Regions from separate parts of the Gudongella sp. DL1XJH-153 genome, predicted to be linked through region 1. Evidence: riboswitches for the same ligand, from Rfam matches in the RefSeq annotation. Region 1 holds a riboswitch; the other holds the start of a gene.
The links. A riboswitch is a leader RNA that binds a small molecule or an ion and turns the genes downstream of it on or off. The one in region 1 is predicted to bind cyclic di-GMP.
Positions count from the first base shown of each region.

Region 1 (4,283 bases):
ACAATGTGACAGTAAACATTGACTCTGAAGGAAATTTCAGTCAACCGATGCCAATGTGGAAAATAGAACCATTAAGTGTTAGAGTTTATATGGGCAAGATTCTGGTTTATTCCAATGTAGAAGATGATCTTGATGAGATTAGGGATGAGATAGATCTCGAAAGAGCACTGGATAGGGCAGAAGCAGCTATAGATAAGCTTCCGGAGGATTTGGATGACTTGACCATTGAGGATATTAATCTTGTGGAAAGAGCAAGAATTGCAGTAGATATCCTAGGTGAAGTAGTGGAAAGAGACTCAGATGAAGAAGATATATATGAGAGTTATCTAGTAATTGTTGAAGACGCTGAGGATATGATTAGAGACATTCTAGAAGAGCTAATTGAATGGGAAATCGACCTGGACGAAACAGCAGTAGACTCAGGAATGTATTATGGCAAGCTTTTAATTAACAGAAGCATATCCGAAGAATTGTTGGTAATTGTAGACTTTGATGATGTTGATGCAGATGATATGGAGCTTGAGATTGCTCCAAACGGTCATGTATGGTTCCAGACTGATGAAACCGATTTTGAAGTACGTGTAGAATTGGATGGAGTAGAGATAGAAGAATTGACAGTAGACTTTGATTAATACAATCAATCCCCTCTTAAGTGAGGGGATTTTTTTCTGGTAACTCTTTAACGCAATGGGTATAATGTTCTTAAGGGTTAAATGAGGAGGTTATGCCATGGAATTGTCAAAGGATGTCTTGTTGAAGGAAATTCAGGATTTACGGGATGAAAACAAGAGATTGAGAAAGCAGATGGAGGAGTTAAATACCAGAGACCGACTTACAGGGCTGCTAAACAGAGGGGCTCTCTATGAAAGGCTTGAGTATGAAGCTGTTCGGACTGCAAGAGGTCAATCCTATCTAAGTCTTTTGCTTATAAGGATATCGGATTTCAAAGCTCTTGTTGAAGAGCATGGAAGGGATACGGCAGATGTTCTTGTCAAGTTGATGAGTCAGGCTATTTCCGAATCTGTAAGATCTGTTGATATTGTTGGAAGATATGAAGACGGAGGCTTTTTATTGCTATTGCCTGATGTTCAGCCAAACAAGGGAGCGATAGTTTCAGAGAGGTTGAAAAAAGCCATAGACAAGCAGATCAGCCCCATGGGAATAAGAATCAAGTACAGTGTTGGAGTTAGACTGTACAAAGGAGAACCAATAAATGAGCTTTTAAGCGAGATTGAAAAGCTTGCTGCCAGCTCTGAGGTAGAGGGAATTGGAAGAGCGCACAGGTAATTATTCTTATTTAGCATATAAAAAGACCGAGAGATTTAAACTTCTCGGTCTTTAAAAGCTTTTTGACTAATTTATAAACATCTGTGTCCAATAGATTCTTCCATTGTCGTTGTATACCCCGACGCCAAGGTTTCCGAAATTAGTGCTCATAATGTTCTTACGGTGACCTGGTGAGTCCATCCATGCCTGAACAACTATCTCCGGTGTTGGCTGTCCCATTGCAATATTTTCTCCAGCATATCTGTAGCTTATTCCAAACTCTTTCATCATTTCAAATGGAGACCCGTAGTTTGGAGAAGTATGTGAAAAGTAATCATAAATTGCCATATCTTTTGACTTTTCATAGGCTACCTTCGACAGTTCAGCATGCAATTTCAATGGTTTTATGCCTTCTGCTGCTCTTTCGATATTTACAAGATCAAGAATTCTCTGGTTGTAGTCAACAGTTGTCTTAACCTCGGGAAGTGCCCTGTACTGCTCGTACTTGATTCTTAGAAGGACAGTTGCGGCCTCACTTCTGGTAAGGGTGCTGTTGCCTCTAAATGCACCATCCACATACCCAGTAAGGATTCCACTTGAATAGGAGTTAAGTACCGCATTTTTGGTTTCCGAACTACCCAGAGATGATATTTCCCAGATATCCTTAATGAGCTGCTCGTATTGTGGCAAATCTGCCTGTGGTCTGTAATTTTGGTGGTCCAGTACATTTGATACTATTCTTGCCATGTTGTATCTTGATATTGGTGAATTAGGATTTGCTGATGTTTCTTTGCATGCTATTCCAAGTGAAATAGCCTTGCTTATGTATCCGTCTGCCCAGTGTGTTCCCTTTGAAGGGATATCTTTGTAGCCAAGTATTGACATTGTTGACTTTATAAACTCAGCTGTAGTTATTGTGTTTTGTGGTCTGAAGGTACTGTCCGGATATCCCTGGATTGCACCCTCTCTAATAAGCAAGGTTATATTTTCGTGGTACCAGTCATTTGTATTCACATCACTGAAGCTTGCTGCCTCAGCCTTGAGTGGTTGTATTACTATTATAATGGCTAGAATAAGGCCAAGAATTTTTCTCATTATTATCACACTCCCGTTTGTATTTTATCATTCTGTAAAACTACTTTCAATTCAAAATTTGCACAAATAAAAAACAAATACTGTGAAAGGTTCGTAGCTATCCTCTTCATTGTAAACTCTCCTTTCGGTAGCTGGCTGCCTTTTCAGGCCCTGTAGCTTTGCGTCCCTTCCTCTCGGTAGGTTTGCCTTTACGTTTGACAGTATACAAAAGGATTGACCTTTTTGTATTTGTCATAGTGGGTTGCTATTTAATTATTATCTTTATTATACCACGATGGAACATAAAATCAATTATGTAAACTAAATGTAACAATTGAAAAGACAATTAATATCTAAGGTCTAAGAATTTCTAGTTAACAATAAACAACGAACAACTTAGAACCAAGAACTAAAAGCGAGATGTCTCGACAAGCTCGACATGACAGGTTTTATTGTCTTCCCGACCGAAGTGGAGGGATCTAGAACCTAACTGGGTATTGCGAAAGATTCTTCACTGTCTATTATACGGTGTTCATTAGCCTATCTTGCTTTGCAATATAAGCTATGCCATAATAGAGATAGAATTCGTTAACGGAGGTTGTTGCTAATGTATTTGAATTGTTTTGATGAAGTGAAGAGTATTACCAAGGAGCTTGTCAGGATTCCAAGCATTGTAAAGACAAGCGGTGAAAGCGACGTGGCAAAATGGATTTACGACTACTACATGAAACTGGACTACTTCAGGAAGAAGCCTGACCAGGTTGTATTTCAGCAGACTATCAATGACGAGATAACAAGGCACAATGCCATTGCACTGGTCAAGGGTACAAAGGGTGAATCAAACAAAACAGTGATACTTATGGGTCATATTGATACCGTCGGTGTGGATGACTTTGGTACAAACAGGGAAGCTGCGTTTAATCCTGACAAGCTTCCGGAAGTTCTTAGAGGGATGAATGTCTCCAAAGAGGTTCTTGAAGACATAGAATCAGGTGAGTATATGTTTGGCCGAGGTTCTCTCGATATGAAGGCTGGAGTGGCTGGTCATATGTATCTGATAAAATACTTTTCCGAGAATCCAGAGGAACTTGACGGTAATCTTATAGCAATAGCAGAGTGTGATGAAGAGGACAATTCACACGGAATAATATCGGCTTTAAAGATTCTTAAGCAGTGGAAGAAGGAGCACAATCTCCAATATGTGGCTGCAATAAATGCCGATTACTCAACACCCTATCACAAGAAGGATGAAAACAGATACGTATACTTCGGTACAATCGGCAAGTTGCTACCTTCCTTTTATGTAACTGGTAAGGAAACCCATGTTGGGGATTCATTTGGAGGATTTAATCCAAACACGCTTGTTGCAGAAATTACAAGAAAAATTGACCTTAATCCTGAGCTTTGTGATGAAGCACAGGGAGAGGTAACCGTACCACCGACAAGTCTCAAGCAGACAGACACAAAGGTTGGCTACACTGTACAGACTCCCCTTGCAGCATACAGCTACTACAACTTCTTTACACACAGCATGAGTCCAAGGGATGTAATAGTGAAGATGAAGGAAAAAGCTGAAGAGGCATTTGATGAAGTGCTCGAGCGAATGGATGATTCCTACAAGAAATATTGTGAAATGGGAAATCATACTTATATGCCGCTTCCATATAAAAAGAGAGTATACACCTGGGAAGAGTTCTACAACGAACTTGTAACCATACATGGGGAAAAGTTCAAGCTAAATATTAGAAACTTTGCTGCTGTTCTAAATGAAAAATATCCAGCCATGGACTTAAGAGATTTTTCAGTGGCTGTTATTCAAGAGGCTTGGAAATGGTCCGTGGACAAGTCCCCCGTTGTTGTCATTTACTACTCATCCCTGTTCTCATCAAGAATTGAGATGACAGGAAAGACTCCAAATGAAAAGTCGCTACTTGACTCTGTAA
Region 1 covers NZ_JBMEMN010000018.1:31,088-35,370, forward strand. Annotated here, with positions in the region: gene ACOEN1_RS08250 (hypothetical protein) at 1-632, shown strand, start outside; gene ACOEN1_RS08255 (GGDEF domain-containing protein) at 730-1,287, shown strand; gene ACOEN1_RS08260 (S-layer homology domain-containing protein) at 1,354-2,361, opposite strand; cyclic di-GMP riboswitch class I at 2,485-2,558, opposite strand; gene ACOEN1_RS08265 (M20/M25/M40 family metallo-hydrolase) at 2,948-4,283, shown strand, end outside.

Region 2 (4,283 bases), on a different contig from region 1:
TTATAATGAATAGGTGTAGAATTCAAACTTGTTTGAAAATTGCAGTAATTGAAAAGGTTATCATATCTTTAAAATTCTAGTTAGGGGGAATGTATCTTGAAAGCGTACTCAACGGATAAGATCAGAAACGTAGCCCTTCTTGGGCACAGCAGTAACGGAAAGACCACTTTAACGGAAGCAATGCTATTTGCAACAGGTGTAACTACAAGACAAGGAAAGGTAACAGATGGAAACACAGTTTCAGACTTTGATAAACAAGAAATTGCCAGGAGTGTTTCAATCGGAACAGCTGTAGTTCCTGTAGAATGGAATAATATTAAATTTAATATTCTGGATACCCCCGGATATTTCGACTTTATTGGAGAAATGTACGGAGCGAAGAGAGCAAGCGAAGGTTCAGTGCTTCTTGTTGATGCTTCTTCAGGAATTGAGGTAGGAACTGAAAAAGCATGGAAGAACCTTGAAAAGTACGACACTCCAAGAATTATATTTGTAAATAAAATGGACAAGGAAAACATCAACTTTGACAAGTTGCTTGAAGATTTGATAAGCAAGTTCGGGGACAAAATCGTTCCATTTGCATACCCTACTGTAACAGGTGAGGGATTCAAAGGCTTTGCAAATCTAATAGATGAAGTTGCATATGAATACGAAGGAAAAAATAGAAAAGAAGTTCCCCTAAGCGATGAGCAGAAGGAAAAAGTCAATGAATACAGAGAAATCTTTATGGAAAGGATCGCATTGTCTGAAGAGGAACTTATGGAAAAGTACTTCGAAGGCGAAGCATTTACATCAGAAGAGGTAACAAGGGGAATCAGAGGGAGTGTTTCAAGCGGAGCGCTCGTTCCATTAGTGGTAGGTTGTGCTGAAAAGGCAATCGGAGCTGACTTCCTGCTTGATTTGATACAAAGATATATTCCATCTCCAGCTGATGTTGGAAGTGCTACCGGAACCAAAAATGGACAAGAAATTGTAAGAAGGGTAGATGTAAACGAACCATTCTCAGCCATTGTATTCAAGACAATCGTTGACCCGTTTGTTGGAAAATTGACCTTGTTCAAGGTTGTTTCTGGCAAGCTAACAAAAGATACAGACCTCTACAATTCAACAAAGGAAAAATCCGAGAAGCTTGGAGGGCTGTTCATCCTAAGAGGAAAGAACCAAATTGAGGTTTCTGAAATAATGGCAGGAGATATTGGAGCCACTTCAAAAATGGCATATACTCAAACAGGAGATACCTTGTGCGAGAAATCAGACCAGACACTTTATGAAACAATAAAATATCCTCAACCAACTTTATTTATGGCAGTTGAGCCAAAGAATAAGGGTGACGAGGAAAAAATCGGTACATCCCTTAACAAGATGATTGATGAAGACCCGACATTTGTCATTGAAAGAAACACTGAGACAAAACAGCTGTTGATTGGTGGACAAGGCAATATGCAGCTTACAGTAATCGTCGATAAACTAAAGACCAACTTTGGTGTGGATGTAGTGCTGAAGAGTCCTAAGATTGCATTTAGAGAAACAATAAAAGGATCTTCAACAGTTCAGGGAAAACACAAGAAACAATCTGGCGGAGCCGGACAATACGGTGATGTTCATATGAAATTCGAACCAAGCGAGGAAGAATTCATCTTTGAAGAGCAGATCTTTGGAGGATCAGTTCCAAGAAACTTCTGGCCAGCAGTTGAAAAGGGAGTGAGAGAATCCCTTGAGCAAGGAGTATTGGCAGGATTCCCTGTAGTAAATATTAAAGCTATTCTTTTTGATGGGTCATACCATGATGTAGATTCAAACGAGATGGCATTTAAGATTGCAGCATCAATTGCATTCAAGAAGGGCATGGAAGCAGCCAAACCAATACTTCTTGAGCCTATAGTAAGGGTTGAGGTTTCAATACCTGAGGATTATATGGGCGATGTAATGGGAGACATGAACAAGCGTAGGGGTAGAATTCTTGGAATGGAGCAGCAGGCTGACGGTAGCCAGAAGATAATTGCAGAAGCTCCGCATACTGAAATGTTTGAATACGCAATTGACCTTAGAGCAATGACCCAGGCAAGAGGTAGTTTTACAATGAATTTCACAAGATATGATGAAGTTCCACAAATGATTGCAGATAAAATAATTGCTGAAGCAAAAGCAGAAAAAGAGAATAACTAGCCATCCATTCAGCCCGGTTTTATGCCGGGCTGAAAATTTCTGTAATAATTGAAAAAATAGGGTTTACATAGCATTACATTGTGGTATAATATTTATGAAAACTAAATAGCATTACAAAGAGTATGACAAATACACTAAGGCATTCCCTTTTTGTATGCTGTCAAACGATAAAGGCAAACCTATCGAGAGGTAGGGACGCAAAGCTATAGGGCCTGAAAAGGCAGCCAGCTACCGAAAGGAGAGTTTACAAATGAAGAGGAGAGTTCTGAGCCTTTTATTAGTATTTGTTTTTTTATTTGGGTCAATTGGAATATCAAACGCTGCAGAGAGCTTCGGCGTGACATCAATGGACAATAGTCAACTTAGGATAGATAGCGTAGCATACGGCAGCAATGTTAGAGTCATGGTTGAGAAGGGAACTGAAAAGTACTTCTACAGCATGAACAACACACAGGAACATATCCCTCTGCAACTTGGAGATGGACTATATACTGTTAAGCTTCTAAAAAACATCGAAGGAAACAAATATCAGGTACTTGGAAAATCAGAAATGAACGTTTCACAGTGGAACGAAAATGTATACCTGACTTCAAGTCAACCTGTATACTGGGCTAATCAAAGCCTGATGCCGGTATTGGCCAATGCATTGTTTCATGGTATGGAAACAGACTATCAGAAAGTGGTAAAGGCCTACAACCATATCACAAACAACATAAAATATGATTACGACAAGATTAATTATATAAACAATTCCTACATACCATCAATAGATGATACCATAACAAGTGGTCAGGGAATCTGCTACGATTACTCAGCCCTTTTTGCAGGACTTATGAGATCCCAAGGAATCCCTACCAAGCTTGTCAAGGGATATACTGCAGGAGTAGACGTATACCATGCATGGAATGAAGTCTATGTAAACGGAAGCTGGATGATAATTGACACAACATTTGATGCTGCCTATTACCAAAATGGTATGACAGTAGAGATGGCCAAAAGTGAACTTGATTATCAAAAAGTTAGAGAATATTAGATAATATTAGATTAAGCCTGTTAGGGCTTAATTTTTTTGGGTAAAAGACAAAGAAAGTCAAAGTCAGAAAGAAGGGATATTAATGGCAGGATTAAGCAACATTATTGAAAAATTCCTCAAGGAGTTGATTGAGGAAATGGACGGGGTTGTGGAAATTCAAAGAAATGAGTTGGCAAGCCAGTTTGAATGTGCCCCTTCACAGATAAACTATGTCCTAAGTACAAGATTTACCCCCTACAAGGGTTACTATATTGAGAGTAGAAGAGGCGGCGGTGGGTATATTAGAATAGTAAAAGTAAAGCTCCAGGAGGATATAAATCTGAACAATATCATTCAGAATATCGTTGGGGAGTCGCTTACTGAAAACAAAGCCTATGAAATATTGATTGCTTTGAAGGAAGAAGAAATAATAACCAGCAGGGAGGCTGAGATTATCAAGGCTGCTGTCAGTGACAGAGCATTTAATTGTGGTCCGGGGGACAGGAATGTAATTAGAGCTTCTGTTCTTAGAAATATATTGCTGATTTTGGTTAAATAGATTGGAGTGTGACAGATTATGAAATGTGAATCCTGCAATGAAAGGGAAGCAAAGATTCATTTCACCAGCGTAATAAATGGAGTTATGGAAGAGCATCATCTTTGTGAAGTATGTGCTTCAGGAATTCAGAAGGATCTTCATGAACAATTTCCTCTCCACAAGTTATTTGAAGGAATAGATATAGATACAAAATGTCCGAACTGTGGCTTAAGTTACGAGAAATTTAGATCTACAGGCAAGCTTGGATGCTCCAAGTGCTACGATGCATTCGGCAAGGAACTTGAGAATGTTATAAGAGGAATCCACGGACACACGAAGCATAACGGAAAGATTCCAAAGAGAGGCTATTCAATGATAAGGCATCAGGAAGATATCAATCATTTGGATAAGGAGCTTCACGAAGCCGTCAAGCAGGAGGAGTATGAAAAAGCTGCTGTTCTAAGGGATGAAATCAAGAGAATCAAGAAAGTAATGGATTCAGATAAAAGAGGTGATGAAAATGACCATATGGCTTGATCCGCAGGAGTATGACCCTGTTGTGGTAAG
Region 2 covers NZ_JBMEMN010000001.1:196,501-200,783, reverse strand. Annotated here, with positions in the region: gene fusA (elongation factor G) at 97-2,166, shown strand; cyclic di-GMP riboswitch class I at 2,329-2,402, shown strand; gene ACOEN1_RS01045 (transglutaminase-like domain-containing protein) at 2,417-3,199, shown strand; gene ACOEN1_RS01040 (CtsR family transcriptional regulator) at 3,282-3,737, shown strand; gene ACOEN1_RS01035 (UvrB/UvrC motif-containing protein) at 3,756-4,253, shown strand; gene ACOEN1_RS01030 (protein arginine kinase) at 4,237-4,283, shown strand, end outside.
Region 2: another riboswitch for cyclic di-GMP. It lies ahead of ACOEN1_RS01045 (transglutaminase-like domain-containing protein); the one in region 1 lies ahead of ACOEN1_RS08260 (S-layer homology domain-containing protein).